Regions from separate parts of the Bradyrhizobium sp. AZCC 1578 genome, predicted to be linked through region 2. Evidence: predicted binding sites of a transcription regulator. Region 2 holds the regulator's gene; each other region holds the start of a gene.

Region 1 (9,824 bases), 3.8 Mb from region 2:
CTTTCTTCCTGTGGAAATCTCGGGAAGATCGAGACCGCCGCACCGACGGTGCCCGCGCCGAAGCCGAGCCGCACTGTCGCGCAGACACCGGCGAGCGAGCGCGAGCACGAGCGCATTCTGGCCTCCTATGGCGGCGCCTATGACGATCCGAAACTCGCAACCCTGATCGGCAAGACAGTCGACCGGCTGGTGGCGGCGTCCGACCGTCCGGACCAGGCCTACCGGGTGACCATCCTCAATTCCGGCGCGGTCAACGCCTTCGCGCTGCCGACCGGCCAACTCTATGTGACGCGCGGGCTGGTGGCGCTCGCCAGCGACACCTCGGAACTGTCCTCGGTGCTGAGCCACGAGATGGCACATGTCATCGCAAAGCACGCCTCGATCCGGGAAGATCAGGCACGGCAGGCGGCGGTGGTGACGCGCGTCGTCACCGACATGAGCAACGATCCGGATCTGACCGCGCTGGCGCTGGCGAAAACCAAGCTGACGATGGCGAGCTTCTCGCGGCAGCAGGAGTTCGAGGCCGATGGCATCGGCGTCGGCATTTCGGCCCGCGCCCGCTTCGATCCCTATGGCGCGGCGCGCTTCCTCGCCGCGATGGAGCGCAATGCGGCGCTGAAGGCCGGCAAGACCTCGCTCGATCCGCGCGCGCAGGACTTTCTGTCCTCGCATCCGGCAACGCCTGAGCGCGTGCAGAACGCGCAGGCCAGCGCGCGGCAATACACCTCGCCGCAGAGCGGCGAGCGCGACCGCGAGACCTATCTCGCCGCCATCGACAACATCGTCTATGGCGAGGACCCCAGCGAGGGCTTTGTGCGCGGGCGTCGCTTCCTGCATCCGAAACTCGGCTTCACCTTCCAGGCGCCCGAGACGTTCACGCTCGACAACACTGCGCAGGCCGTGATCGGCGTGCGCGAGGGCGGCACGCAGGCGATGCGCTTCGACGTGGTGCGCGTGCCGGCCGAACAGTCGCTCGCCGATTACCTCAATTCCGGCTGGATGGAAGGTGTCGACAAGGGCTCGACCGAAGACCTGATGATCAACGGTTTCCCGGTGGCTGCGGCGTCGGCGAATGGCGATCAGTGGCAGTTCAAGGTCTATGCGCTACGTTACGGCAGCGACGTCTACCGCTTCATCTTCGCCGCCAAGCAGCGCAATACCGAAAGCGAACGAAATGCGCGCGAGACCGTCAACTCGTTCCGCCGCCTGACGCTGGAAGAAATCCAGGCCGCGCGCCCATTGCGTATCAAGGTCATCACCGTGCAGCCCGGCGACACCGTGGAATCGCTGTCCCACCGCATGACCGGCGTCGACCGCCCCACCGAGCGCTTCCGCATCCTCAACGGCCTCGACCAGCACGCCCAGGTCAAGCCGCGCGATCGCGTGAAGATCGTGGTGGATTGAGTGGGGAAGCACGCCGCTGCGTCGTCGTCCCCCGCCTAGTGCGCAATTGCGCACCGGGCGCGGGGACCCATACGCCGCGGTCGCTGTAATAGCGCAATCCGCCAAACGCCCTAACGCAGCAACATCGCCCTGTGGTTATGGGGCCCTGCTTTCGCGGCGATCTCTCCCGACGCTACTCGATAGTCACGCGCGAACGCCACCGCGACTCAAAACTATTGTCATCGTCAAGCATCCGCGCCTGCGCATCCATGGGCTCGCTGCGCTTCTCTGTGACGATGCTTACCGGCTCGGCCTCGGCCTTCGCTTGCGCGGGTGCAGGCGCCGCGGCAGGCCACCGCAACAACGATTTCGAAATCACGGTCCTGCCGGCGTACCAGCATTTGCGGCCGTCGATCAGGCGCCAGGACCAATGCCCTTGCGCGCTTGACGGCACCGCGGCGCTGCATTCCCTGACCTGCGCGGCCGGCGCGCTGATCGGAAGCAGCGCGGCCATGACAATGGCGAGAAAGACTGACTGAACCTGCCCTTTCATCGAATCCCCCTTGCGGTAGATCTGGATGTGGCTGGGAGGTTCTCCCCCGATTCTGGTCACAAAAAGTCGAAAATTGGGCCACTTTCCGCGTAAGTGACTGCAAGGTTTAGCCTATTCTGCCTCTTGTCGTCCCGCACAAGCGACTTGTCGCCGTTGCCTCAACAACGCCGCCCTGTGGTTATGGGCCCCTGCTTTCCGCAGTGGCGACACGTTCAGAGGTTCTCGCCTCTGTCCTGTCGTCCCTGCGAACGCATGCGAACGCAGGGACCCATAACCACGGCCTACATTGCTGAGGCGCAGCCGTCGCCCCGAGTGCCCATTCCGCCGACCGCGGCGTATGGGCCCCTGCTTTCGCAGGGGCGACGGCAATCGCTCGCTATAGCAATGCAGCCAAACAAAAAGCCCGGTCTTTCGACCGGGCTTTTCGTTTCAATCCCTGGGATTCTTTCAGGCAGCTTCGTCCGCCACGGCGGCGTCGTCGCCGTCGGCGTCGACATCCGCCTCGTCGGCCTCAGTATCAGCTTCGGTGGCTTCGGCCTTGGCGCCGCGGCGCGGGCTCTTGGCGAGCTGGCTTTCGATTTCCTTGACCGCTTCGGTCTCGGTCGAATGCTGCACGACCGCGATTTCGCGTGACAGCCGATCGAGCGCCGCTTCATAGAGCTGGCGTTCCGAGTAGGACTGCTCGGGCTGCGATTCCGAGCGGTAGAGGTCGCGGACCACTTCGGCGATCGCGACGATGTCGCCCGAATTGATCTTCGCTTCGTATTCCTGCGCCCGGCGCGACCACATCGTGCGTTTGACGCGCGCACGACCTTTCAGGGTTTCGAGGGCCTTCTTGACCAGCGCCGGCTCGGACAGCTTGCGCATGCCGACATTGGCGACCTTGGCGGTCGGCACGCGGAGCGTCATCTTGTCCTTCATGAAATTGATCACGAACAGCTCGAGCTTGGCGCCCGCGATCTCCTGCTCCTCGATGGCCAGGATCTGGCCGACGCCGTGAGCCGGATAGACCACGAATTCATTGGCCTTGAAGCCCTGACGCTGGGTCACGACCTTCTTCGGTTCCTCGACGCGCGGCGCGGCGGCAACCGGCTTGGCAGCAGCCTTCGGCGCGGCGGCTTTCGGAGGAGCAGCCTTCACAGGGGTCTTGACGGGATGCTTGGCAGCAACTTTCGACGCAGTGGTCTTCGAACCCGTCGCTTTCGCGGCGGTCTTGGCAGTCTTTTCTGGCATTGCGCTTCTTTTGTTCTTTGAGGACTTTGTGGCCGAAACCTTCTTGGCGTCCTTCATGGGCGCCTTGGCACGGCCTTTGGTTGCGCTGCGGCTGGCCGGAGCGGCTTTTTTCGTCGTCTTGGAAGCACTCTTTTTACGCGTTTTCTGTGACACAGCCTGCGCGCGGAACTGCCACGCCCCTGTTCGATGTTTTTACGAAAACCCACCGGGGCCACAGGATACGCATGGCCGGGATCGGCTTATATGTGCCGAATATAGCACATTTTCCGCAAAAATCAATGATTTACGCCGGGTTCCGGGCCCTTACGGGGCGGTTTCCGTCATAAGACCGCTAACAGGGTTAAATCCGCTCACCGCGTTCGGTTCAGATTGGGGCTAAAATCAGGCTCGACGAACCCGCAACTTATCCACAGGCTTAATCGCCGCTACCGGGTTCCTTGGAAAAATATTTCTCGAACTTGCCCTCGACACCTTCGAATTCTTTCGCGTCCGTCGGGGCGTCCTTCTTCTGGGTGATGTTGGGCCAGCTCTTGGCGTACTCGGTGTTGACCTCAAGCCACTTCTCGAGGCCCGGCTCGGTGTCGGGCTTGATGGCATCCGCCGGACATTCGGGTTCGCAGACGCCACAGTCGATGCATTCGTCGGGATGGATGACCAGCATGTTCTCGCCCTCGTAGAAGCAGTCGACGGGGCAAACCTCAACGCAGTCGGTATATTTGCACTTGATGCAGGCTTCAGTGACGACGTAAGTCATCCAACGCTCCGAAACGGATCAGTTTTCCGGGGTTTGCGTAGCGCATGCGGTGCGCTGCCGCAAGGGAAGCAGCGGGCCTCTAGCGGCTGTTTTTCAAGCGTCCCTGCGTGCCTTGCGCAGATAGTTATTGTTTGCCGTTCTGCAAATCATCGTAGAGCACGCGCGCCGCCGCAGCGTCGCCGCGCCGCTCGGAAAATCCCACCACTTTCAGGATGCGCACGGTGCGGTCGAGCCCGATCGTCAAGACGTCGCCGACTTTCACCGAATGTCCCGGCGCCATCTCACGCACGCCGTTGATGCGAACGTGACCGGCCTCAACGAGGGCGGCAGCCGAGGTGCGGGCCTTCACCACCCGCGCATGCCACAGCCATTTGTCGAGACGCTGCCGCTCCAACTAATCTCTCGTAGTTTATTCTTCACGCGTTTTCTTGGACCGCGAACCGGGACCCACTTCGCTTGAAAACGCTTTGACTATTCCTTGCGGTTGCCGGCGAGTTGCTCCTTCAGCGCCGCCAGCTTTGCGAACGGTGAATTCGGATCGATCGGCCGGTCGCGCTCGCGTGGGCTCGCGCTCGTCGCCCATTGACGGTGCGAAGGGCCAGAGTCGCGCTTGTCGCGGCCGCCCTTGTCGCGTCCGCCGAAATCACGGCCGCCGCGCTCGCCCTTGTCGCGGCCACCCTTGCGCTCGCCCTTGTTGCGATCGAATTTGTCGCGGCGCTCCTCGCGGTCGCGGCCCTTGCTCTCAAAACGCTCGCGCGGCGGACGGTCCGGACGCGCTTCTGCCGCGGGCGCGCCTTCTGCGGCCGGCGCTGCCGTAGCATCGGCCGGTGCGCCCTCGCGGGGCTTTCTGAACTCGCTGTGGCGACGGCCACGGCGATGGCGCTGCTCGCGCTGCCCCCCTTCACCGCCTTCGCCGCTCGCCGCTTGCGCGCCCTCGCCCGCGCGGTGATGGCGCTGGCGGCTGCGGTCGTGATGCGGACGGCGCTCGTCGGAACGGCCGCCGGGCCGCCAGACTTCGACGAGTGCAGGCTCTGCCGGTGTCTCGGACTTGGCTTCGGCTGCCGGAGCTTCGACGGGCGCTGCTTCTGCAGGCGCTTCGGCTTCGGCAGGCGCTTCGCTCGCGGTTTCGGGTTCGGCCGCCGCTTCTGCAGCGCTGACCGCTTCCGGCGTCTCCTGTTCCGGAGGCGCATCCGCGATCGCGGCTTCCGCCGGTGTGGTCTCGGCGGGCGCAGCTTCCGCCGCAGCAGCGGGTTGTTCGGCGGCCACCGGGGTCACATCCGGCAGCAGCGAGGCCGACGACGGCGCGGGCGCGTCGCTGACAGGCACTTCGGCCGCGACTTCTTCCGCCGGCATCTCTGCCGTGGCCTCGGCGCTCGCCTCAACCGGCGGCGTTTCGGCGGAGACCGTCTCGACGACGGCCTCGGGCGCGGGCTTCGGGGCGAGCTGCGGGCGGCGGTCCATGCGGTAGCCGAGCGCGCGCAGGATCGAGGCGAAATCCTCTCCTGCGGATCCCGTCAGCGAGGTCATCGCCTGCGTCACCACAAAGCCGCGGCCGTCGAACGCGCCGGCGGGCTTTTCGCCCGGCGACGTCTCGCGCCACGCCAAAGCGGGACGAATGAGATCGGCGAGACGCTCCAGGATGTCGACGCGCACTGCACGCTCGCCGCACTGGCGGTAGCCGAGCACGCGATAGGCATCGCGCGGTAACGCCTTGTCGACCGGGAACGAGGTCCGCCCCGAGCTCGCCAGATGCTGCGCGCCTGACAGCGCGGACATATCGACATTGTCCTGTTTCTCGGCCCACAACAGCGAGGCCAACGCGCGCGCCGCGGGCTTCAAGAGCCCCGGGAAATAGATGTGATAGGCGCCGAACCGCACGCCGTACTTTCGCAACGTCGCGCGCGAGGCCTGGTCGAGATCCTTCATCTCGCTCGCGATCTTGCTCCGCTCCAGCACACCGAGCGCTTCGACGAGCTGGAATGCGATGCCGCGCGCAATACCCGTGATGTCCTCGGCCTTCGACAGCCCGAACAGCGGCCCCAACAGCTTTTCGATATGCGTCTTCAGCCACAGATCGAGCCGCGTTTGCACGGCCTCGCGCGGCGCGCCGGAGAGGCGCTCATCGGAAATGATGCGGATGCGCGGATGCAGCGCATCGTCAGCCGCGACGAGTTTTGCGACCGCATCGCCGGTCCAGCGGATGGTGCCGTCGGAAGTCAGCACGAACTGGTCGTCGGGCGCGGCTGAGAGCTTTTCCGCGCGCGCGTTGATCTCGCTCGCCAGCACCTGCTGGGCGGCCGCCTGCAACGCTTTCGCGTCCGAGCCGGCTTCCGCCGCATCGGGTGCAAAGGTGAATCCATCGAGCCGGCCGATCGCGTGGCCTTCCACAATCACTTCGCCGGTCTTGCCAATTTCCGTATTCAAAACTGAGTTCTCCCGCAGGCGGCGCATCAATACACTGGTCCGCCGGTCAACGAAACGCTCCGTAAGGCGTTCATGCAGCGCATCGGATAATTTATTTTCCACCTCACGGGTGATCCCCTGCCAGTGGTCGGGGTCGGACAGCCAGTCCGGCCGGTTGGCGACGAAGGTCCAGGTGCGGATCTGCGCGATCCGGCCCGACAGCGTGTCGATATCGCCGGTAACGCGGTCGGCCTGGTCGACCTGGGCGGCAAACCATGCGTCGGGTATCCGACCTTTCTTCATCAGAAATGCATAAAGCGTGGTCACGAGTTCGGCGTGGGCAGCGGGCGCGATCTTGCGGTAATCCGGGATCTGGCAGGCGTCCCACAGCCGTTCCACGGCTGGTGCGCCGTGGGCCATGTCCCTCACCTCGCCGTCGCGCGCCGCATGATCGAGCACGCGCAGATCTTCGGCAATCGGCGCGCGGGTCAAGGCGTCATGCCCGGGCGGCAGCGCCAGCGACACCTGCAGCGCGCCGAGCGAGGAGAAATCCAGCCTCGAATTCCGCCACTGCAGCATTTTGACGGTGTCGAAGGTGTGGTTCTGCAGCGCGTTCACCAGTTCCGGCTCGAACGGTGCACAGCGCCCCGTGGTGCCGAAGGTGCCGTTTCGCGTCGCGCGCCCGGCGCGGCCGGCGATCTGCGCGAACTCGGCCGGATTGAGCCTGCGGAACTGATAGCCGTCATACTTGCGATCGGAGGCGAACGCGACGTGGTCGACGTCGAGATTCAGGCCCATGCCGACGGCGTCGGTGGCGACGAGATAATCGACGTCACCGTTCTGGAACATCGCGACTTGCGCGTTTCGTGTACGTGGCGAGAGCGAGCCGAGCACGACGGCCGCGCCGCCATGCTGGCGGCGGACCAATTCGGCGATCGCGTAGACTTCATCGGCCGAGAACGCGACGATCGCGGTGCGGCGCGGCTGGCGCGTGATCTTGCGGTCGCCGGCGAATTCGAGCTGCGAGAGCCTCGGACGTGTGACGATGGAAGCGCCCGGCAGCAGCCGCTCGATGATCGGCCGCATGGTGGCGGCCCCTAACAGCAGCGTCTCGTCGCGGCCGCGACGGTGCAGGATGCGGTCAGTGAAGACGTGCCCGCGCTCGAGATCGGCCGCGATCTGGATTTCATCGACGGCGAGGAACGAGACGTCGAGATCCCGCGGCATCGCCTCCACGGTGGAGACCCAGTAGCGCGGATTCTTCGGCTTGATCTTCTCTTCACCCGTGACGAGCGCAACCGCCTCAGTCCCAGCGCGATCGGCGATCTTGTTGTAGACCTCGCGCGCGAGCAGCCGCAGCGGCAGCCCGATCACGCCGGACGAGTGCCCCAGCATCCGCTCGATGGCCAGATGCGTCTTGCCGGTATTGGTCGGCCCGAGGACAGCGGTAACGCCCGCGCCGGGCGCGCGATCAGTCGCGAACGTGGAAGGAGAGAAAGCCATTCTGTGCAGGTGTTTTCTTATTTAGGTGCGAGCGCCCAACCCGTCATTGCGAGCCACCCGGTCGGCGCAAAGCGCCGCCGGATGACAGGCTCCGCGAAGCAATCCATAGCGCCACACGTGTGGAGGTATGGATTGCTTCGTCGCCTCGCTTCCTCGCAATGACGGAAAAACGCGGAGTTTCTCTTTCGTTTGGCACCAACTGCGCCGATTCTGTTTCACTTTGCGACGGTGATGCGGTCGCGGCTTAAGCTCTGGAACGAGTCTGGAACGAATCGCGTCCGAATCGCTGACTCCTCCCGAGACCCGATACGTTCACCGCAACATCTCGCGCTGAAGCGCACCCGGCGACACTAGATCAAGTTTACAGCGGCTCCACAAGCGACGGTTTCGGGACTAATTTCTTAAAAAGATCAGGGCGACGGAGTCGAATCAGAAGTGAGGAAGAGTCAAGGCGGATTCAACTCTCCCGTCGTCCCTGCGAACGCAGGAACCTATAACCACCGGCGCTCATTGGTTGGCGCCGGCTGCAACTCCGAGTCCCTCAATCAACACGGCCGCGGCGTATGGGTCCCTGCGTTCGCAGGGACGACGGTAAAGCCTCAATTCGTCTTCGCCACCCGTGGCGGCATGGCTGATGTCACGAACGACGTCGCTTCCAGCATCGCCAGGCCAAACGGCGTCGGGATCGTCATGCGGAAGGGAACCAAGACGCGCGTCCCCGCAATCGGCACGAAGGTGATCTCGATCCGCCGTTCGTTCGCGAGATATTTGATCACGGGGCGATCGGGGATGTAGCCCGCGACCGGGTTGAAATAGATCGCGCAGACCAGCGCCGGCCCGTGATAGCCCTTTTCGGCTTTGACCGTTTCCATGCGCTTGTAATCGAGCTTGAGATCGTAGCGCATGCGTCCGTCGAAAATCCCGGCTCCGGTGCGGCAGGAATCCGGCGCCAGCACTTCGCCATTGCCGGGGACGCGCAGCAGTGAGCCCGTCATGGGATCGAGCACGCTTTTGCGGTGCGCGTCGGTGACGGGAATGCGGCCGGGATCGACCGGCGGCGCCGGGTCGATCGAAAAATCCTTCACGCCGCCATTGGCCAGCGAAATCCGGATGGTCTCGGATTTCTTCTGCGTGGTGGTGGTCGCGGTATAGGCGTTCGCGACCAGCGCGCCGTTCACGATGCGGCCCTGGCTGGCGCCGGAACCGGTGCCGCCGGAAAACGCCTTCAACAGCCCGGCGGTGCCGCCCTGCGCGGAGGCCGAAAACACATCGTCGCCGATTTCGATGGTCCAGCTTCCCTTGCCGACGGGGATGCCCGCCAGCGTCGCCTCATAATGAGCGTCCAACCGCCCCTGCGCGGAAGCTGTCTGCGGCGCGAGTAAGCCCCACGCGGCGGCGCACAGGCCGACGACGAGGCCGAGCCTGGCGGAGAGAGTTTGGCGCGAAACGGCGCATCTGGCAGTCACGAATGAATAATCCCAGGATCGGCGCGAGCTGATGTTCATTTAGGCAAAAATATCCGGCAAACAACGCGGGTTATCGCGAAAACCACGCCTCTACCCGACCTCTCCCTGGCCTCCCACCGCTTGCGGGGGCTTGGGGCCGGTTCTTTTCGAAAGCCATGGTGTCGGCGCGGATTACGCCCTTTATATGATCCCTTAAGTGGCTGGAACCCCTGGTAAACCAGCCGTTACAGCTGACTTTACCAACCCAAGAACCTTGACCCCGTGGCCGTCTCCCCCTATACGTCCGCGGTTCCTGGAAATGGACGCGATTTTGGACCCCCGCGGCGCCCGCGAGAAGCGGCTTGGCCCTGGCGGGGATGGAAGAGGATTTTTCGGAATGTCCCGGCGCTGCGAACTGACGGCCAAGGGCCCCCAGGTGGGCCACAAGGTGAGCCACTCCAACATCAAGACCAAGCGGCGCTTCCTGCCGAACCTGGCCAACGTCACCTTCATCTCGGACGCGCTCGGCCGCAACGTGCGCCTGCGCGTC
Region 2 (9,824 bases):
TTGCGGTCGCGACCTGGAAGACCGCCCGGATCGCGCATGGCGTGCTGGCGCGGCCGATGTTTTCGGTGTCGCTGACGGGTTTTGTCGAGACTCGCGACATCCGCGAGCGCACCGACCGTTTTGTCCTTCGCGTCGTCACCATGGAAAGCGCGCGCGGAACGACGAAGCTGGAGCGGGTGCGGCTGTCGGTAAGGAAGGGCACGGCGCCGCCAGTTGGGAGCTTCGTCGAGCTGAAGGCGCGGCTGTTGCCGCCGCTTTCGCCGGTGCGGCCGGGTAGCTACGATTTCAGCCGCGACATGTTTTTCGCCGGCATCGGGGCCTCTGGCTTCGTGATGGGCGCGATCAAGACCACCGAGCCGCCAGCCGCGGGCGGCGGGCTCCGCCTGCGCTATTCGGCTGTGATGCAAGGCCTGCGCGATACGATCGATGCGCGGATCAGGACCACGCTGGAAGGCGACAAGCGCGCGATTGCGACCGCCCTGTTGACCGGGCGGCGCGATGCGATCTCACCGCCGGTGAACGATGCGATGTTCATCTCCGGTCTCGGCCATGTGCTGTCGATCTCCGGCTATCACATGGCCGTCGTCGCCGGCGTCGTGTTCTTTGCGGTGCGGGCGCTGTTGGCGCTGTTCCCTGTGCTCACGGTCGGCCAGCCCATAAAGAAGTGGTCGGCGGCGGCAGCCCTCGTTGCCGCCGCGTTCTATCTGCTGCTGTCGGGCGCCGAGGTCGCGACGCAAAGATCGTTCTTCATGACGGCCGTGGTGCTGATCGCGGTCATGGTCGATCGCCGCGCGATTACGTTTCGCACGCTCGCGGTCGCCGCCCTGATCGTGCTCTCGGTCGCGCCGGAAGCGCTGGTACATCCGAGTTTCCAGATGTCGTTTGCGGCGACACTGGGGCTGGTGGCGCTGGTGCAGATCGGCATGCCGCGCCTGTTCGCGACGGCGGATCATACCGCAACGGCGCGCGTGGCGCTGTGGGGCGGCCGCGAAGTCACCATGCTGTTGCTGGCCTCGTTGGTGGCGGGGCTTGCGACCATGCCTTACGCCGCCTTTCACTTTCACCGGGTCACGCCTTACGGCGTGCTGGCCAACCTCGCGGCGATGCCGGTGGTCTCCGCGCTGGTGATGCCGGCGGGCCTGCTTGGCCTCGTCGCGATGCCGTTCGGCTTCGATCGACTGTTCTGGGCGGCCATGGGCCTCGGCATCGACTGGATGATTGCGGTGACGCAATGGGTCGCGGCGTTACCCGGCGCGGTCGGCCGGGTGCCGGCCTTCGGCATCGGACCGCTGATTGCGGCGAGCCTCGGCATCATCCTGCTCGGCCTGTTGCGCACGCCGCTGCGCTGGTCGGGAGCGGCGCTGGTACTATCAGCGGCGCTGTGGGCGGCGAGGGCGCCGCAGCCGGATATCCTGATTTCCGCCGACGGGCGCAATGTCGGGGTGCGCGGCCAGGATGGCCGGCTGCATTTGATGCACGCGGCCAAGGGGTCTCGAGACGTCTTCCTCTTGAAGGAGTGGCTGGCGGCGGATGCGGACGCACGAACGGCGGCTGACGCCTCGCTCACGTCAGGCGTCTCATGCGACGATCTTGGCTGCGTGGTGCAAGCCGTCGGCGGCGGCCTGATCGCGCAGGCGCTCAGGCCCGAGGCGTTTTCGGACGATTGCGAGCGCGCGGCAATCATTGTGACGCTGCGGCAGGCCCCGGCGGCATGCGGTGCTTCCGTCATCGGCGCCGAACGGCTGCGGCGTCAGGGCGCGATGGCGTTGCGGCGTGGCCGCGAGGGATTTGCCGTCGAGGCGGTCAAGCCGAGGGGGATCGACCGGCCTTGGTCGCCGGCCATAGCCGACGAGAGTGAGGCCGACACCACCGTGTTGGCGCCGCGCGTCGTGCCACCGCGCAGCGTCGATGCCACGCCGGCCGAGGCAGACCTTCAGGCGGAGGAGTAGACGGGCGTCAGTGCTCGTCGACCGTGGGTTTGGCTGGAATTTCGAACGCGCCGAGATGGAATTCCTCGGGCGCGTCGGGCGCCGACGGCAGAGCGACCAGCGTGAACGATGCGTCGGGGAATTGTTGCCAGATTGCGAGATCCTCGGCCGTGATGGTGAGCCAGCCGTACCTGAACATGTACCGCCCGGGCTCAGTGACGCGCCCGGCTTTTTGCCACGTTACCTTGTTGACCACCGACTGCCCCCTGCGGTGCCGAGTTCTGAAAAATGTACCACCATGATCCGCCGGCCTTGGGCCGGCGGATCATATGCGCGTGGGCGTTTATCCGGTCACGATCGATTCGGCCGGACGCGCTTCCGTCACCTTCGGCGCGCGTTCGCCACCGGTCTGGACCACCGGCAATTGCAGCACGGTCGCGCGCTGGCCTTCGCAAAGCTGCGTCACCAGCACATGGCTTCCGTCGGGAAATTCGATCGCGTCATGGTGACGGTCGGAGATATGGGGGTCGATTTGATTGAACTTGCCGACCCGCCAGTCGGTGGTTCGAGTCCAGATCCACCGGTTGTCGTATTTGACGTCCTCAGCGAACGCCAGTTCGGTGCCGGGAAGCATGCAGACCGCCACTGCAGGCTCGCGTTCCGACGCAAAGCCGCGGGTCGATGTACCGCGGAATGTCGTGGTGATCAGCGTCTCGCCGACCTCGGCAGGCCGCGTAGCCACAGCATGCAGGCTATAGTCACACATCGGATGGCTCCCTCGTTTGAGATAGCTGACCCGTGTCTAGAAGGAGGCACAGGCCTCTATCAGAGTGGACATGGCGCAGAGCCTTTTCTCGTTTCTGGGCAATTCTGCGACTGGCGCACTGCGCCACATTCACAAACGCGCTAACGGGCGTTGGTTCCAAACGCGCAACAAAAAACCCCGGCCGCGGGCCGAGGCTCTTTTCCGTCACGGCCCGGACGGCATAACGGGTCAGTATTTGCGGTAGAGCCCGATCAGCTTGCCCTGAATCCGGACCCGGTTCGGCGGCAGGATGCGGACTTCATAGGCGGTGTTGGCGGGCTCGAGCGCGATCGAGGCGCCGCGGCGGCGGAAGCGCTTCAGCGTGGCTTCCTCCTCGTCGATCAGCGCCACGACGATGTCGCCGGTGTCGGCGGTCTCGTTGCGTTGGATCAGCGCCATGTCGCCGTCGAGAATGCCCGCGTCCACCATGGAATCGCCGCGCACTTCGAGCGCGTAATGTTCGCCGGAGCCGAGCATGTCCGGCGGTACGCTGATGGTGTGGCTGCGGGTCTGCAGCGCCTCGATCGGCGTACCGGCGGCAATCCGGCCCATGACAGGCACGGCCACCGGGCGATTGCCGTCGTCCTCGGCGGCCGGCGCGCTCACTGTGCGTTTGCCAAGCGTACCCTCGATCACGCTCGGCGTGAAGCCGCGGCGGCTGTTGGCGGCGGCTGCGAGCTCGGGCAGCTTGATGACTTCGATGGCGCGGGCGCGGTTGGGCAGGCGACGGATGAAGCCACGCTCCTCCAGTGCGGTGATGAGGCGGTGGATTCCGGATTTCGAGCGCAGATCGAGCGCGTCCTTCATCTCATCGAAGGAGGGCGGCACGCCGGCCTCTTTCAGCCGTTCATTGATGAAACGCAGAAGTTCGTACTGTTTGCGCGTAAGCATCGCGAGCAATCCCCCGGTTGGCGTCGTCTCGTTCCGAATTTTCAGCGCCCGGATCGTGGAGTCCCCAAACTCTCGATCAAAGACACTAGCAGTCGAAACAAATCATGAACGGACACTATATGTTCGATATGTGTTCCGCAACCACTTAATTTCAGGTGAACGCATTGCGGTTCCGGCCCAAGGTGCTGGGGGAACACCGTTCAGGCGTCATTCCGGCAGCCGGAGCAGCTCGCAACGAGAACCCTTTGTGGCAGCCGGCGCGAACGGCGGACGTATCACAAGTGCACGTGCCGCAGCGAGATTCCCTGATAGCGACGAGTCCTGATGGTTCACCGGCACGGCAACCAGCGTGCCGTCGTCGCGGGCTTCGAGGCGGGCGCGAAGATAGTCTTCGCGCTTATCATTGGCGGCGAGATCGCGGCCGAGCAGCGCGCTTTCGCGCAGGTGATGGATGGTATCGCGGCCCGATAGAGCGCGAATCAGCGGCACCAGGAACAGGAAGCCGCAGACATACGAGGAGACGGGATTGCCTGGCAGGCCGATCACCCGCATCGCGCCCAGCCTGCCGTGCATCATCGGCTTGCCCGGCCGCATCGCGATCCGCCAGAATGCGATGGCGACGCCCTCGGCTTCCAGCGACCGCTTGACGAGGTCGTGGTCGCCGACCGACGCGCCGCCCAGGGTGATCAGGATGTCCGCGTCGGCCTTGCGGGCACGGCGGATGCCGTCCGTGGTCGCGGCGACGGTGTCGGCGGCGATTCCGAGGTCGATGATTTCTGCCCCTTCGGCCCGCGCCAGTGCCCGCAAGCCGTAGCCGTTGGAATAGACGATCTGGCCGGGGCTAGGGCTTGCGCCCGGCATCACCAGCTCGTCGCCGGTCGCCAGCATCGCAACTTTCGGGCGGCGGTGCACCGCAAGCTCCGGGTAGTTCATGCCGGCGGCGAGCGAGAGGTCGCGGTCGGTGAGGCGGCGCCCGCGTTTGAGGAGGACGTCGCCTTCGCGGAAATCAACGCCCGCGGCGCGGATATGCCGCCCCGGAACGGCAGCTTCCGTGATGGTGATATGATCGCCCTCGACGCCAGTGTCTTCCTGGATGATGACAGCGTCGGCGCCATCGGGAATCACGCCGCCGGTAAAGATCCGCACCGCTTCCCCCGGGCCGACCTTCCGCTCGAACGGGCGGCCGGCGGCGACCTCGCCGATCACCTTTAGCCGCGCGCTGACATCGGCGGCGTCAGCTGCGCGCACCGCATAGCCGTCCATCGCCGACATCGCTTGCGGCGGTTGCGTCCGCCGCGAGGCGACGTCGCGTGCGAGAATGCGGTGATACGCCTCATCGAGCGCCACCATTTCTTCGGGCAGGGGATCGGCGCCCGCGAGGATGGCAGACAATGCATCGGCAACCGGCATCAACGCCACGGGCAGACCTCCCTCAAATTCCAAGTGCGGTCAGTGCCCTCGCCACGTCATCCGTCGATGTCACGTGGATGGCAGAAAGGCCGCGCGCCCGCGCACCTTCGATATTGGCAGCCGAGTCGTCGAAGAACAGGATCCGCGACGCCGGCACGCCGATCGCTTTTACCACATGATCATAGGCTTCGGCGTCGGGTTTGCGCAAACCGATGCTGGAGGACAGGTATATCTGACGGAAATGGCCGAGCACGTCCGCATAGGCCTGCGAAAAATGCGTGACATGGGCCGGATTGGTGTTGGAAAAAGCATAGAGCGGCAGGCGTTCTGCGGCACGCGCCAGGAGCGGCGAGATTCCGGGCATTTCGCCGGTGAAGATCGCGTTCCAGCCTTCCAGGAACTGCGCGTCGGTGATGCCGATGCCGAGCGACCGGCGCAGGCTCGCAAAGAACGCCGCATCGTCGATCCGACCGGTCTCGTGGTGCTTGAAACTGTCGTCCATCACAAAGCGTACGGCGAGGTCGGCAGGCGCGCAGCCGGCATGCCCTGCCCAGCACGTCATTACCTGATCGAAACTGATGTCGAGCACGACACGGCCGAGGTCGAACAGCAAGGCATCGACGGAATGGGGCGCTGGCGGCGAATTCATGGCAGTCGTTTACAAAACCGGACCGGCCTCGGCAACGGCCACGGCGATTTGCGTCGTAGCCCAATCCGGCGCTTAAGCCCGTACGCAGGCTGTGCTAAGGCTTTGGGCCAGTTTCTTGGGGCCAATTTTCAGGGAGTAGTCGCATGCAAACCGTTGGCAGAATCCTGGGCGCCGTCGCCGTGATCGCATTATTGGCCGGCCCCGCCTGGGGCCAACAAGCCCGTCCTCCCGCATACGGCGAGACCGAGAAGGACAAGACGCCCTCGGAAAAAGCGGCGGAAAAGGAGGCCGAGCGGGCCTACCGGAGGTCGCTCGGCAACATCCCCGAGCAGCAGAAGAATTCGGACCCTTGGGGGACGATGCGCGGCGACAGCGCACCGCCGAAAGCGGCGGCCAAGGCGCCGGCAGCGAAGTCAAAGGCCAAATCCGCCGAAGGCGCCGCAAAGTAGCAGACGCCGGCAAGCCCGGGCATGACGAACTCTCCATCTAACGTGATGATTTCATTCAAAATCTGAAAGCGACAGTATTGCCCCCGGTCGGCGTGCCTTGATCCGACCAAAAAGCCATTGTGAGTTGGCGGGGCCGGGACAGGGGCGCCGATTCACAGGGATGGTGGGCGTCCGTAGAGATAGAGGGACGCCCCACGATGCGCAGGAATTTTGCCTTTCTTCTCGGCACGGTGACGGGCGCGTGTCTGACCGCTCTCGTGATCGGACCTCAAGGCGCGCATTTGGTGGCGGCGGCAAAGGCCGCGGCCCGTTCCGACGCCTACGCCCAGCTCAATCTGTTCGGCAACGTGTTCGAGCGCATCAAGACCAGCTACGTCGAGAAGCCGGACGATTCCAAGCTGATGGAAGGCGCCATCAACGGCATGATCTCCGCGCTCGATCCTCATTCGCGCTACATGAATGAGAAGGGCTGGAGCGACATGCAGGAGACCACCCATGGCGAATTCGGTGGGCTCGGCATCGAGGTGACGATGGAAGACGGCCTCGTCAAGGTGGTCACGCCAATCGACGATACGCCCGCGGCCAAGGCCGGCATGCTGTCAGGCGACGTGATCACCCAAATCGACGACGAGGTCATCCAGGGCATGACCCTCGAACAGGCGGTGGGCCGGATGAAGGGCCCCGCCAACAGCAAGATCCGCCTCAAGGTCGTGCGCAAGGGGGCCGCCGCGCCGATCGACGTTGCCATCGTGCGCGAGATCATCCGGGTGCGGCCGGTCCGTTTCAAGACCGACGGCGGCGACATCGGTTACATCAGGATCACCCGTTTCAACGAGCAGACCACCGACGGCTTGAAGAAGGCGATCGCCAGCATCTCGAAGGAAATTCCGTCGGAAAAACTCGCGGGCTATATCGTCGACCTCCGCAACAATCCCGGCGGCTTGCTCGACCAGGCGGTGTCGGTGTCGAGCACCTTCATGAACCGGGGCGAGGTGGTCTCGACGCGCGGCCGCACTTCGGAGGAAACCCAGCGCTTCACCGCGCGCGGCGGCGACATTACCAAGGGCAAGCCGCTGGTCGTGCTGATCAACGGCGGCTCGGCTTCGGCGTCCGAGATCGTGGCGGGAGCCTTGCGCGACCACAAGCGCGCCACGCTGATCGGCACGCGCACCTTCGGCAAGGGCTCGGTGCAGACCATCATTCCGCTCGGGCAGGGCAACGGCGCGCTGGCGCTGACCACGGCGCGCTACTTCACGCCGTCGGGCCGCTCGATCCAGGCCCAGGGCATCGCGCCCGATGTCGAGGTGCTGCAGGACGTGCCGGATGAAATGAAGGGCCGCGCCGAACTCAAGGGCGAAGCCTCGATGCGCGGCCACCTCTCCGCCGACGGCGCCGAGCAGACCGGCTCGCAAGCCTACGTCCCGCCGAACGACAAGGACGACAAGGCGCTCAACGCCGCGTTCAGCCTGCTGCGCGGCGGCACCGTGAATGCAAATGCGGTCACGGCCGCGAAGCGTGCGGTGCCGAACTAAATTCAGAACCCACCGCGTCATTGCGAGGCGCGAGGCGACGACGGCGTCCGCCGAAGCTCGACGAGCGAAGGCGGAAGCAATCCATACCTCCACAAGCGGAGAGGTAGCGATCCGGAAAACATGACCGCTTTTTGAAACCTCATCTCCATCCACTCGTAGCTCGCGTTGAACACCATGTGCGTTCGAACGGAGCAGTCATGTCGAGAAGATGGATTTTGCCGGCCCTGATCTTGTCCCTTGGTTCGGGTGGAGCCCTGCAGGCCAATCCGCTGGATTCACCTGGCGTTGTTTATATCGACGGGCTGCCCTGCAACCGCGCGTGCCAGTCCTACATGGCCTGGTCTGATCAGGCATTGTCTGCGCGGCACCGCGCGGTTCGCGAGACTGATATCGCGGTGCCGGCTGAGGCCGAAACCGCAAGACCAGAACACGCCAGTCCCGCACGCGTAGCGAGGCAGGGCGCACCCGTTTCCCGCGCCGCGCCGCGCGGCAGCAAGGCGGCGTCCAGTACGAGGCCGTCGAACACCAAAAAGGCCGCCGCAGCCAGGAAGAACATTCCGGCGGCCACGGCGCCAGTGGCTCGCGAAAAGGCCGTCGCGGGTGGGCAGCCGCCGGAGCGCAAATTGGAAATCCCTGGTAGCCCCGAGCCTGGTCCGGCAGCTGCCGTCGCTGCGTCGCAGCCTGCGGAGACTCCCAAGTCGGACGTGAAGTCGGAGGTCAAATCCGAGGTCGCCCTGCCGCCGCCGGCCACGCTTGAGATCGCCGCGACGCCTGCCGCGCCCGAGGCGACTGCGTTGCCTTCCTCGGCCGGCGTTGCTCCCGCTCCGGCCTCTCGAACCATCCAGCAGCAGCTTGTGGAAGCGACGGGATTGGCCGATCTCGTCACGGCGATCGGGACTGGGCGGGAAGCGGCCAACAAATCCGACAATCCGGAAACAGCGCCCGCCGACGTGAGCGATACCGACAAAGCGGCATCCGTAGCGCCAGACGACCCGGATCTGGTGGCGCTTGTGCTGGCACGTCCGGAGATCAATTCGCTATCCGACCTGAACAACAAGAGCATTGCGATCGAGGAGAAGCAATCCGCATCGAGCGGACGTGTCAGCGCCGCGCTCATGGCGGCGGGCGCCGCGGAAGTCCAGTTCAGCGAAGGACAGCGAGGGGCGATCGACCGGCTGATCAGCGGCGAAGTCCCCGCAGCGGTGCTGACGCTGGCTTCGCGCGAAGCAGCAGAGGGGTTTCCCGATATCGAAGGCTTCAGGACGTTTCGGGTACCGCTGTCGCTGAAGGCGCGGCTCTAGTCGTCGTGGCAATCGAAGCCCGGATGAGCGAAGCCGCCGTCCGGGTTTGGTTCATCCCTGCATATCGCAGCGCTCACGCAGGTTACATGCTGCCACAGGTCATCCTCGAAATGAGCCTGTCACAGAAATTATCGTGTCTCATTCCGGGGGCAATCCAGCACTGTCACCGTAATTCTTCAAGCTATCGTGAGAATCCCGAAAACGCACCGTGGATATGATTGGCAACGTTGGCTAGCGCCGCGACGGGAAGGCAACAAATTGCATTTATGAGGTGTCATATGTCTGCACCCTGCAAGTTCGAGCTACGTATCCTGAATCACGATGAGAAAGCGCTCATACAGACCTCTCATCACCCCGAAATTGGTGACGCGGATCGCGCGACGCTTGAAAACCTGAAATCATCGCTCAGAAAACTCCGGGACAAGGAGCGTACGCTCGCCTTTCAGCGGCGTCGGATCAGCAAAGGCACCGCCCAACCGCGGGGCCAAAGCGTTTCGGGGACTGCCGAGCATTCTCTCCATCGCAAGCAGGTTTTCGTCGCTGCCCTGAAGCGGGTTAACAAGGAGCTCGCACGCCTCCAAAAATTTGAGGCGCGGAGGGAGCTGGGAGAAGCGGCCCGGCGAGCGCTTTCTCTTCGTAGAGCACAGCAATTCTCCCGCCCGACAAATGAGCCCACTTCACATGAAGGCATGAAGGCGATTCCGAGTCGCCGACGAAGTATCAAACTCCCGCGGTCAACAATTGGGCGGGTGTCACAGGCGAACAAGAGAGCCCAGGCCGCAAGAGACTCCCGCCGATAACGGAGCTTATCCAATTCGGCCGCACGGCAGGTGAATTTTGCCGCAACCCGCTGACGGTT
Region 3 (9,824 bases), 100 kb from region 2:
AGCTTGTCGAGCTCTTCGGAAATCTCCTCGCGGCCGAGCGCGGTCAGGCGCTGCAGGCGCAGGTCGAGAATGGCCCGGGCCTGCTCCAGCGACAGCCGCGCAGTGCCGTCCGGCGCCATCCGGTGACGGGGGTCGTCGATCAGCGTGATCATCGCTTCGACGTCCTTGGCCGGCCAGTCGCGCGACATCAACGTATCCCGCGCCGTGTTCGGATCGGGCGAAGTTCTGATGACGCGAATGATCTCGTCGATATTCGCAACCGCAATCGCAAGACCGACCAGGATATGGGCGCGGTCGCGCGCCTTGTTGAGCAGGAACTTGGTGCGACGGGTGACGACCTGCTCGCGGAACGCGATGAACAGCGTCAGCAGATCCCTTAGGTTCATCGTCTGCGGGCGGCCGTTATCCAGCGCCAGCATATTGGCCGGGAAGTTCGATTGCAGCGGCGTGAAGCGATAGAGCTGATTCAGAACGACATCGGCCATCGCCTCGCGCTTCAACTCGACGACGACACGGAAGCCGTCGCGGTCGGATTCATCGCGCAAGTCGGCGACACCTTCGATCTTCTTTTCGCGCACCAGTTCGGCGATGCGCTCGACCATGGTGGCCTTGTTTATCTGATAGGGAATTTCAGTGATGATGATCGCTTCGCGATCCTTGCGGATGGTGTCGATCGTGACCTTGCCGCGCATCACGATCGACCCGCGGCCGAGGTGGTAGGCCGAGCGGATGCCCTGGCGGCCGAGGATGATGCCGCCGGTCGGGAAATCCGGCCCTGGAATGATGTTGATGAGATCGTCGATGCCGAGCGCAGGATTGTCGATCAACGCCACGCAGGCGTCGACGACTTCGCCCAGATTGTGCGGCGGGATGTTGGTTGCCATGCCGACGGCGATGCCGCCGGCACCGTTGACCAGCAGGTTCGGGAACCTCGCCGGCAGAACCGACGGCTCCTTCTCGGAATTGTCGTAGTTCGGCTGGAAATCGACAGTGTCCTTGTCGATATCGCCAAGAACTTCCAGTGCGGACCGGGTCAGACGGGCTTCGGTATATCGATAGGCCGCGGGGCGGATCGCCGTCGACCGAGCCGAAATTGCCCTGGCCGTCGATCAGCGGCACGCGCATGGAGAAATCCTGCGCCATCCGTACCATCGCGTCGTAAATCGACTGGTCGCCGTGCGGATGATATTTACCGATCACGTCACCGACGACGCGCGCGGATTTTACGTACTTCTTGTCCGGCGTGTGCCCCTGCTCGTACATCGAATACAGGATGCGCCGATGCACGGGCTTCAGCCCGTCGCGCGCGTCCGGCAGCGCCCGCGCCACGATCACGCTCATGGCGTAATCGAGGTAGGAGCGTTTCATCTCGTCGAGGATGGAAACGGGGCGAATGTCGGAGTGCTCCGGCGGCTCGCCGGGCTTGTCGTCTTCGTTGTCGGACAAAGGGGAATCCAGTCAGTTCTCAGCTAAGAATCATATAGCGCATCGAGGGTCTGATAACCACCCCGAAGCTGTCAGGAGGAAGCTGTTTTTCCGCTCGTTTTTTCATGGACTTACGAGGATCGGAGACAGCTCTCCCGAGCCCTGCCGGAACCACCGTTTCAGGGCCGGAAGACAGTGTCAAAAACGATGTTCCCACGACAGGCCTAGTGGCCGAAAACCACCGCATGCATCATCCGTCCCGGCAGGAAGGCGAACAAGCCGGCGACGACGAGCGCTCCAAAGAAGATCGACACCATCGCTTTGCGGTGACCGCCGACATTGTGCCGGCGGGCATGCAGGACCGCGAGCGTCAGCATGATCGGCACAAAGATCGACAGCAGATGGATCGGGCTGAACAGCCCGAACATCCGAATCTCATGGATCCAGAGCGAACTGATCGCGACCGCCGCCATCAGCACGACCCAGATCCAGCCGATGGTCCGGTGCGGCAGGGTTCCCTTCGGTGCTGCGAATTGCACGATGCCAAGCGCAAACGCCGCCATGGCTGCGAAGGCATGCAACGGGATCGTCCCGGGCGCCTCTAGCAGCGGTGCGAGGCTCATGGTGGGCGCTCCAGATCCGGTTGGCGTTCAAGGCTGGAGCAGTCTAAGTGAAATACCTCATGCGAATATTAATAGCATGACGGCTGAGCGAGCCGACCGCACACTCGGCGCAACGCGCCCGTAGATAGGTTTTCAGCCGAATGCAGCGGATTCCCGCGGCGGCACATTAGCTGTAATGGCAGGCGTGAACGCCCCCTCTCGCAAGCGAATTTCTTGCTAGCCGATGCGCCGGCCGAAGGCTCGGCTCTAGAACGGGATGTCGTCGTCCATATCGCTGTTGCGGCTGCCCGCTGCGACCGCCCGCCGCGGCGCCGAGCTAGCCGGACCGCTCGAGCCGAAATCACCGGAATCATCGGACCCGAAGCTGCCGCCCCCGCCGCCGCTGCGGCCGTCGAGCATGGTCAGGTTCGAGTTAAAGCCCTGCAGCACGACCTCGGTCGAGTATTTGTCGACCCCGCTCTGGTCGGTCCATTTGCGCGTCTGCAACTGACCCTCGATGTAAACCTTGGCGCCCTTCTTCAGATACTGTTCGGCGACCTTGCAGAGCCCCTCGTTGAAGATCACCACGCGGTGCCACTCGGTCTTTTCCTTGCGCTCGCCGGTGCCTTTGTCGCGCCAGGTCTCCGATGTCGCGATGCTCAGATTGGCGATCGGTCGCCCGTCCTGTGTCCGCCGGATTTCAGGATCCTTGCCGAGGTTTCCGACCAGAATCACCTTGTTCACGCTTCCCGCCATCGCCGCTCTCCACTCGATATCGCCGGCAAAAATCACTGGTCCGGCCGCTTCCGTGCCGGCCGTCTTCAATTCTTGACCTGTCGCTTGTCCGTTTCCGCGTCCGCTCCCGGACATCCGGACCTATACACTGACAGACCCCGCTGACTTGGCGATCCCTCGGCAAGTCGCCGGTTATCCACATATAGCATCGCCTACGTGCGCGTTCCAGCTTTGTTCCGGATAACGCCCTATATGCGCCTGCTAGCGGCTTTGCAATCTCCAAGCGAACCCCGGAAACCCACGGGGGAACCGAAAGAAGCGAAACGGAACCCGAAAGTTCCCGTCTCGGTTCCAATTATACCAGATAAATCATAAGCTTCGTTCCATAAACTTGGTTGGCGCCTGTTGCATCCGGGACACGCCATTTCCGGTCGAGTCGCGCTATAGAATGCTTCAGCGGCGCGGGCGCTCGCGTCACAACAACGCTTCAGGCCTAGCGGGAAGCGGACAAAACTGGGGATAGATCATGAAGAAGTATCTGTTAGCTTCGGTTGCTCTCATTGCGTTCGCTGCACCTGCGGCGGCGGCCGACCTCGCTGCGCGCCCTTACACCAAGGCGCCGCCTGCTCCGGTCGCTGCCGTGTATGATTGGACCGGCTTCTATATCGGTGCCAACGGTGGTTGGGGTTCGGGCCGCAAATGTTGGGACCTCACCGCCGACGCTGGGGGTCCGTTCATTCCGCCCGTGGCCGAAGGCTGCCACGATGCGACTGGCGGCACGGCCGGTGGTCAACTCGGCTACCGCTGGCAGGCCGGCACCTGGGTGTTCGGCGTGGAAGGGCAAGGCAACTGGGCTGACTTCACGGGTTCCAACACAAGTCTGGCCTTTGTCCCTCTCGTCGAGAATGAGTCGAGGATCAACGCGTTCGGGCTGATCACCGGTCAGGTTGGCTATGCCTGGAACAACGTCCTGCTCTACGTAAAGGGCGGTGCTGCGGTGACCAGCGACAAGTACAAGGGGTTCGATGTCGCGACCGGGCTGCTGATCGACAGCGCCAAGGAAACGCGTTGGGGCGGCGTCGTTGGTGCCGGTCTCGAAGTCGGCTTCGCCCCGAACTGGTCGGTTGGCGTCGAGTACAACCACCTGTTCATGGGTGACCGCGACGTCGACTTTGCTGCATCCGGCAACTTTGTTGGTGTTCCGGCCGGCTCGTTTTCGAGGACTAGTAACATCAGCCAGGACGTCGATCTCGTCACGGTCCGCGTCAACTACCGCTGGGGTGGCCCAGTCATCGCGAGGTACTGATCGCAAAGCCAGCGCGGTACTACGGAAAGGCCGGCTTCACGCCGGCCTTTTTGTTTGCGGTGATAACCAGCACTGAAAAGGCCGGCCTTGCGCCGGCCTTTTTGTTTGGTTGTAGACCGGCACACCCGACACCCGGAACGGTTGTATTCCATGCTTTTGCCGCTGATGTGGTATTTCCGCGACAGCATTTTTCGGGAACTTCGCGCTATATCGCCAAGCAACCTCAAATTGACGGCTGAGGAAAGTTGCGTTGGAGAGCCGCGAAAGGAAAAAGAAAATGAAGAAGATTCTGCTGACCACCACTGGCCTGATCGCGCTTGGGATGGCGCCTGCGATGGCCGCCGATCTCGCTGCCAGGCCCTACACCAAGGCGCCGGCCGCAGCGATTGCGATCAATAACTGGACCGGCTTCTACATCGGTGCGATGGGCGGCTACGCACAACAAACCGATTCGACCCTGGGCCTGGGCAAGGTGAAGGGCGGGTTCGCCGGCGGTACGCTCGGCTACAACTGGCAGACCGGCAACCTTGTCCTCGGCGTCGAGGCCGATGCCGCCTGGGCGGATGTTGGCTTCACTGTGGGCAACCCGGCGCTTGCCGCATTCGAGACCCGGATTCGCGACATGGGCACCGTTCGTGGCCGCATCGGCTACGCCTTCGACCAGGTCCTCATCTACGGTACCGGCGGCTACGCCTGGGCCGACAACCGTGTAACGGCGTCGCTGGGCGGCTTGAGCGCATCGGATAGCAAAATTCACTCTGGCTGGACGCTCGGTGCTGGCGTCGAGGTCATGTTCGCACCGAAATGGTCGGTCAAGGCCGAGTACCTTTATCGCAGCTTCCAAGGCGAGACCTACTTCGCAGGCGTCGCTCCTCTTGCGAGCGGAACGCTCGATCTCAACAGCGTTCAGGTCGGCGTGAACTACCACTTCTAAGGCTTCCTGCTGAAGTGACAGCGCCTCCGTTCCGGCAACCCGGAACGGAGGCATTTTTGTTTTTGAGTATCTTCGATGAGATCTGCTGCCTGCTGCTGCCAAAAATATGACAGCACAAACAATCCGTTGATGATTCGCGCGCGGTACTGGAAATTCCCCGCCGTTCTTCCTATGTTCCGACTTTCAATCAACGGCGCCTGATCCCGGTCCCTCGCCGGCAATGCGCGCCCAACGTGGCGCGTGCCTCGCGCCTGGAAATGCCGATATGGATGAAGTGCTAAGGGCGAAGCGCCAACAGAACGCCGGCTCCGCATCGCGTGCGATCACCATACGCGGCGCACGCGAGCACAATCTCAAGAATGTCGATCTCGAGATTCCCCGCGACAAGCTCGTGGTGTTCACTGGCCTCTCCGGCTCCGGCAAATCCTCGCTCGCCTTCGATACCATCTATGCCGAGGGCCAGCGCCGCTACGTCGAATCGCTCTCGGCTTACGCGCGCCAGTTCCTGGAGATGATGCAGAAGCCGGACGTCGACCAGATCGACGGGCTGTCTCCTGCGATCTCGATCGAGCAGAAGACCACGTCGAAGAACCCGCGCTCCACCGTCGGCACCGTCACCGAGATCTACGACTACATGCGCTTGCTATGGGCGCGCGTCGGCGTGCCCTACTCGCCGGCCACGGGATTGCCGATCGAAAGCCAGGTCGTCTCGCAGATGGTCGATCGCGTGCTGGCACTGCCCGAAGGCACTCGGCTCTATCTGCTGGCGCCGGTCGTGCGCGGCCGCAAGGGCGAGTACAAGAAAGAGCTAGCCGAATGGCTCAAGAAGGGTTTTCAGCGAGTCAAGATCGACGGCACTTTCTATGAGTTGTCCGAGGCGCCGGCGCTCGACAAGAAATTCCCGCACGACATCGACGTCGTGGTCGATCGCATCGTGGTCCGTCCCGATCTCGGCCAGCGGCTCGCCGAAAGCTTTGAGACGGCACTGAAGCTCGCCGAGGGGCTCGCCGTGATCGAATATGCCGATGCGCCGGCGGGCGCGCCTGCGGCCGAGGACAAGAAGAAGACCGCCAAGATCCACGACAAGAGCGGGCCGGAGCGGATTCTGTTCTCGGAGAAATTCGCCTGCCCGGTCTCCGGATTCACGATTCCCGAAATCGAGCCGCGGTTGTTCTCGTTCAACAATCCCTATGGCGCCTGCCCTGCCTGCGGCGGCCTCGGCATCGAGCAGCATATCGACGAGGACCTCGTCATTCCCGACAAGGAATTGACCTTGCGCAAGGGTGCGATTGCGCCCTGGGCAAAGTCGTCCTCGCCCTACTACATCCAGACGCTGACCGCGCTCGGCAAGTTCTACAAGTTCACGCTCGACACCAAGTGGAAGGACCTGCCGAAGAAGACGCAAGCAGCGCTGCTGCATGGCTCCGGCGACGACGAGATAAAGTTCTCCTACGAGGATGGCGTCCGCTCCTACGACACCAAGAAACCGTTCGAGGGTGTCATCACCAACCTCGAGCGCCGCTACCGCGAGACCGAGAGCGAATGGGCGCGCGAGGAACTGGCAAAGTATTTCTCCGACATCCCCTGCGAGGCCTGCAAGGGCCATCGGCTCAAGCCGGAGGCGCTCTGCGTCAAGATCGGCGGCAAGCATATCGGCGAGATCTCCGAACTGTCGGTGAAGCGCGCCGGCGAATGGTTCGAAAGCGTGCCGAAGGCGCTCAACGACCAGCAGAACGAGATCGCCGCGCGCGTCTTGAAGGAGATCCGCGAGCGGCTGTCCTTCCTGCTCGACGTCGGCCTGAACTACCTCACGCTCTCCCGCTCTTCCGGCACGCTCTCCGGCGGCGAAAGCCAGCGCATCCGCCTCGCTTCGCAGATCGGCTCCGGGCTGACCGGCGTGCTCTACGTGCTGGACGAGCCCTCGATCGGCCTGCACCAGCGCGACAATGCGCGCCTACTGGAGACGCTGAAGCGGCTGCGCGACCTCGGCAATACCGTGATCGTGGTCGAGCACGACGAGGACGCGATACGTCTAGCGGACTACGTGCTCGACATCGGTCCCGGCGCCGGCATGCATGGCGGCCACATCGTGGCGCAAGGCACGCCCGCCGACATCATGCGGAATCCGAAATCGCTGACCGGCAAATACCTTACCGGCGAGTTGTCGGTGCCGATCCCCGAGCGCCGGCCGCCGAACCATCGCCGCACCATCAAGGTCGTCAACGCCCGCGGCAACAATCTGAAAAACGTCTCGGCGGAAATTCCGTTGGGGCTATTCACCTGCGTTACCGGCGTTTCCGGCGGCGGCAAGTCCACGCTGCTGATCGACACGCTCTACCGTGCCATCGCGCGCAAACTCAACAACGCCAGCGAAGGCGCCGCCCCCCACGATCGCATCGAGGGGCTGGAGCATATCGACAAGATCATCGATATCGATCAGTCGCCGATCGGCCGCACCCCGCGCTCCAACCCTGCGACCTATACCGGCGCCTTCACCCCGATCCGCGAATGGTTCGCCGGGCTCCCAGAGGCGAAGGCGCGCGGCTACGAGCCCGGCCGCTTCTCCTTCAACGTCAAGGGCGGCCGCTGCGAGGCCTGCCAGGGCGACGGCGTCATCAAGATCGAGATGCACTTTTTGCCCGACGTCTACGTCACCTGCGACACCTGCAAGGGCAAGCGCTACAACCGCGAGACGCTCGAGGTCCTGTTCAAGGGCAAGTCGATCTCGGACGTGCTCGACATGACGGTGGAAGAAGCCGCCGAATTCTTCAAGGCGGTGCCGCGTGTGCGCGAAACGTTCAAGACGCTGCACCGCGTCGGCCTCGACTACATCCATGTCGGCCAGCAGGCCACCACCCTCTCCGGCGGCGAAGCCCAGCGCGTCAAGCTCGCCAAAGAGCTCTCAAAGCGCGCCACCGGGCGCACGCTCTACATCCTGGACGAGCCGACGACGGGACTGCACTTCCACGACGTGGCAAAGCTCCTGGAAGTGCTGCACGAGCTCGTCGCCCAGGGCAACACGGTCGTCGTGATCGAGCACAACCTCGAGGTCATCAAGACCGCCGACTGGGTCATCGACCTCGGCCCCGAAGGCGGCGACGGCGGCGGCGAAATCGTCGCCTGGGGCCCGCCGGAGGACATCGTCAAGGCGCCGCGAAGCTATACGGGGAAGTTTCTGGCGCCGGTGCTGAAGAAGGCGGAGGGCAAGCCGCGGAAGAGTGCGGGAGCGAGTGAGGCGGCGGAGTAAGGACGCATGGCCGCAAAGAAACTGGAGCTTCGAAATTTTATCCAGATCGATGAAAAACAGATCGACTCAATCCTGGCTCAGCTTTCAACTTCGTATTCGGTGATTGAGAATCTCAAAGCTAAGTTCGGGTTTTCATATGCGAGCGCTACGTTTGAACTCGAAGCCAACTCAAGAAGAGACACAAGCGTGGTCAGGAAGATTGCTCGACTTGAGCGCTATTTGGAGCGCAACCGTCTCATCAGCACGGCACGCCCACGACGGATGCCGCACGCGCTTTTGAATTCATCCCAATATTGGTGGGTGAAGGAAACATTCACTGCGCGAAGAGTGACTATTCCGGCATCGTCCATACTCAAGACCTCTGGTGCCGAGGTACTGACGGTATGGGTATCTGACCCAAAGCGTGCTCCTAAGCCGAGGCACGAATGGGACTTCACTGGCAGCTTTTTATTCTTACCAACCATGCACTACGACGAAGGAAAGACTAGCACTGTCTGGTCTGGTTGCTCGGCTTTGCGGTTCATCGCAAATGCAGCGCTGGGACAGCCGCTAACCGCTACCGATCCCAACGAGAGTCTCGGGAGGTTCAGCACTAAGCATCCAATTGAAAAACTCGCTGAACTCAACGCTACGGTGCACGAAGCACGGAGGCTCGAAAGCCTCTATTACGTAAGATACATCACGAACGAACAGACTTACCTAGTGAAGGACCGCGAAGTGAGAGTGAATGATGTAGTCGGTTATCCGATTTACATCTCAGCGTACCCTGAGCTCTTTAGATCCGCTTCATAAGCCTTGGACAGTACGTGGGATTAGTAGAGCGCAGCGAAACCCATCACCGTCGTGGGGTTTCGCTACGCTCTACCCCCGTACGGCCCTACACCCCCCAATAATGCGGATGCGGTCGCGAGCGGTCGCCCCAGTCGAAGGCGTCGTCGTCGAGTTCGGACGGGCCTGCGCGCAGATCCTCCAGTGTCACGTCGGATTGGTAGGCCTGACGCGCGGGATCAAATCGGAGTGCGTCCCACCGGATCGGACAATGATGGTGGCTGCCGAGTAGCCCTCCGGTCTTGATCACGGCGTAGGCAACCGTTCCGCTCACCTTGTCGAGCATCAGCCGCTCGATCGAGCCGAGCTTTGTGCCGTCGCGCCCATACACGCTCACGCGCTCGACGCGATCACTAGGCACCAGGGTATGAGGCATGGCGACCTCCCTGCTTTCCCTTGTTCGGTCAATATATAGCACAACAGCGGACCGGCTTGGATGATCCAACCTGCGACAAAGTTTGCAGTTGCTGTGGGATGGGTGGAGCGACTTGTCCGCCCAAGCCCAACGAGCATAGGCGGAAGCGATACCCATCGAAGTTGCCGCGCGATGCACAATGGTGATTTCGCGGAGCTTATCATCGGGCCGGCCGACAGGCCGGCCCCGTTGGCTCCGCCCACCCACAAACCCTCACTCCTCGATCGCGGCCTGCACAAATCCATCCGGATCGTCGCAAAACTCGCGCAGCACCTTGTAGTGGTCGGTCTCGCGCACCGTCACCGGCTCCAGCCCGTACTTCGTCAGCCGCA

The links. The regulator LexA, encoded in region 2, represses DNA repair genes until DNA is damaged. The targets are predictions, from matches to a motif close to TGTTCNNNNTGTGTTCNG.
Region 1: the regulator LexA is predicted to act here: its motif matches at 8,082-8,099, upstream of V1290_RS20720 (helicase-related protein).
Region 3: the regulator LexA is predicted to act here: its motif matches at 2,984-3,001, upstream of V1290_RS02350 (single-stranded DNA-binding protein).

What each region holds. Positions count from the first base shown of each region.
Region 1 covers NZ_JAZHRZ010000001.1:4,351,683-4,361,506, reverse strand. Annotated here, with positions in the region: gene V1290_RS20745 (M48 family metalloprotease) at 1-1,404, shown strand, start outside; gene V1290_RS20740 (hypothetical protein) at 1,577-1,936, opposite strand; gene V1290_RS20735 (CarD family transcriptional regulator) at 2,384-3,169, opposite strand; gene fdxA (ferredoxin FdxA) at 3,585-3,923, opposite strand; gene V1290_RS20725 (RNA-binding S4 domain-containing protein) at 4,048-4,317, opposite strand; gene V1290_RS20720 (helicase-related protein) at 4,395-7,829, opposite strand; gene V1290_RS20715 (DUF3108 domain-containing protein) at 8,429-9,334, opposite strand; gene rpmB (50S ribosomal protein L28) at 9,672-9,824, shown strand, end outside.
Region 2 covers NZ_JAZHRZ010000001.1:547,308-557,131, reverse strand. Annotated here, with positions in the region: gene V1290_RS02885 (ComEC/Rec2 family competence protein) at 1-1,949, shown strand, start outside; gene V1290_RS02880 (hypothetical protein) at 1,957-2,184, opposite strand; gene V1290_RS02875 (hypothetical protein) at 2,272-2,694, opposite strand; gene lexA (transcriptional repressor LexA) at 2,923-3,624, opposite strand; gene V1290_RS02865 (molybdopterin molybdotransferase MoeA) at 3,832-5,043, opposite strand; gene V1290_RS02860 (HAD-IA family hydrolase) at 5,057-5,683, opposite strand; gene V1290_RS02855 (hypothetical protein) at 5,827-6,132, shown strand; gene V1290_RS02850 (S41 family peptidase) at 6,330-7,664, shown strand; gene V1290_RS02845 (hypothetical protein) at 7,862-8,965, shown strand.
Region 3 covers NZ_JAZHRZ010000001.1:444,522-454,345, forward strand. Annotated here, with positions in the region: partial or broken gene gyrA (DNA gyrase subunit A) at 1-1,446, opposite strand, end outside; gene V1290_RS02345 (DUF2306 domain-containing protein) at 1,650-2,048, opposite strand; gene V1290_RS02350 (single-stranded DNA-binding protein) at 2,295-2,783, opposite strand; gene V1290_RS02355 (outer membrane protein) at 3,289-4,068, shown strand; gene V1290_RS02360 (outer membrane protein) at 4,346-5,002, shown strand; gene uvrA (excinuclease ABC subunit UvrA) at 5,268-8,249, shown strand; gene V1290_RS02370 (hypothetical protein) at 8,256-9,041, shown strand; gene V1290_RS02375 (PRC-barrel domain-containing protein) at 9,127-9,453, opposite strand; gene V1290_RS02380 (AAA family ATPase) at 9,706-9,824, opposite strand, start outside.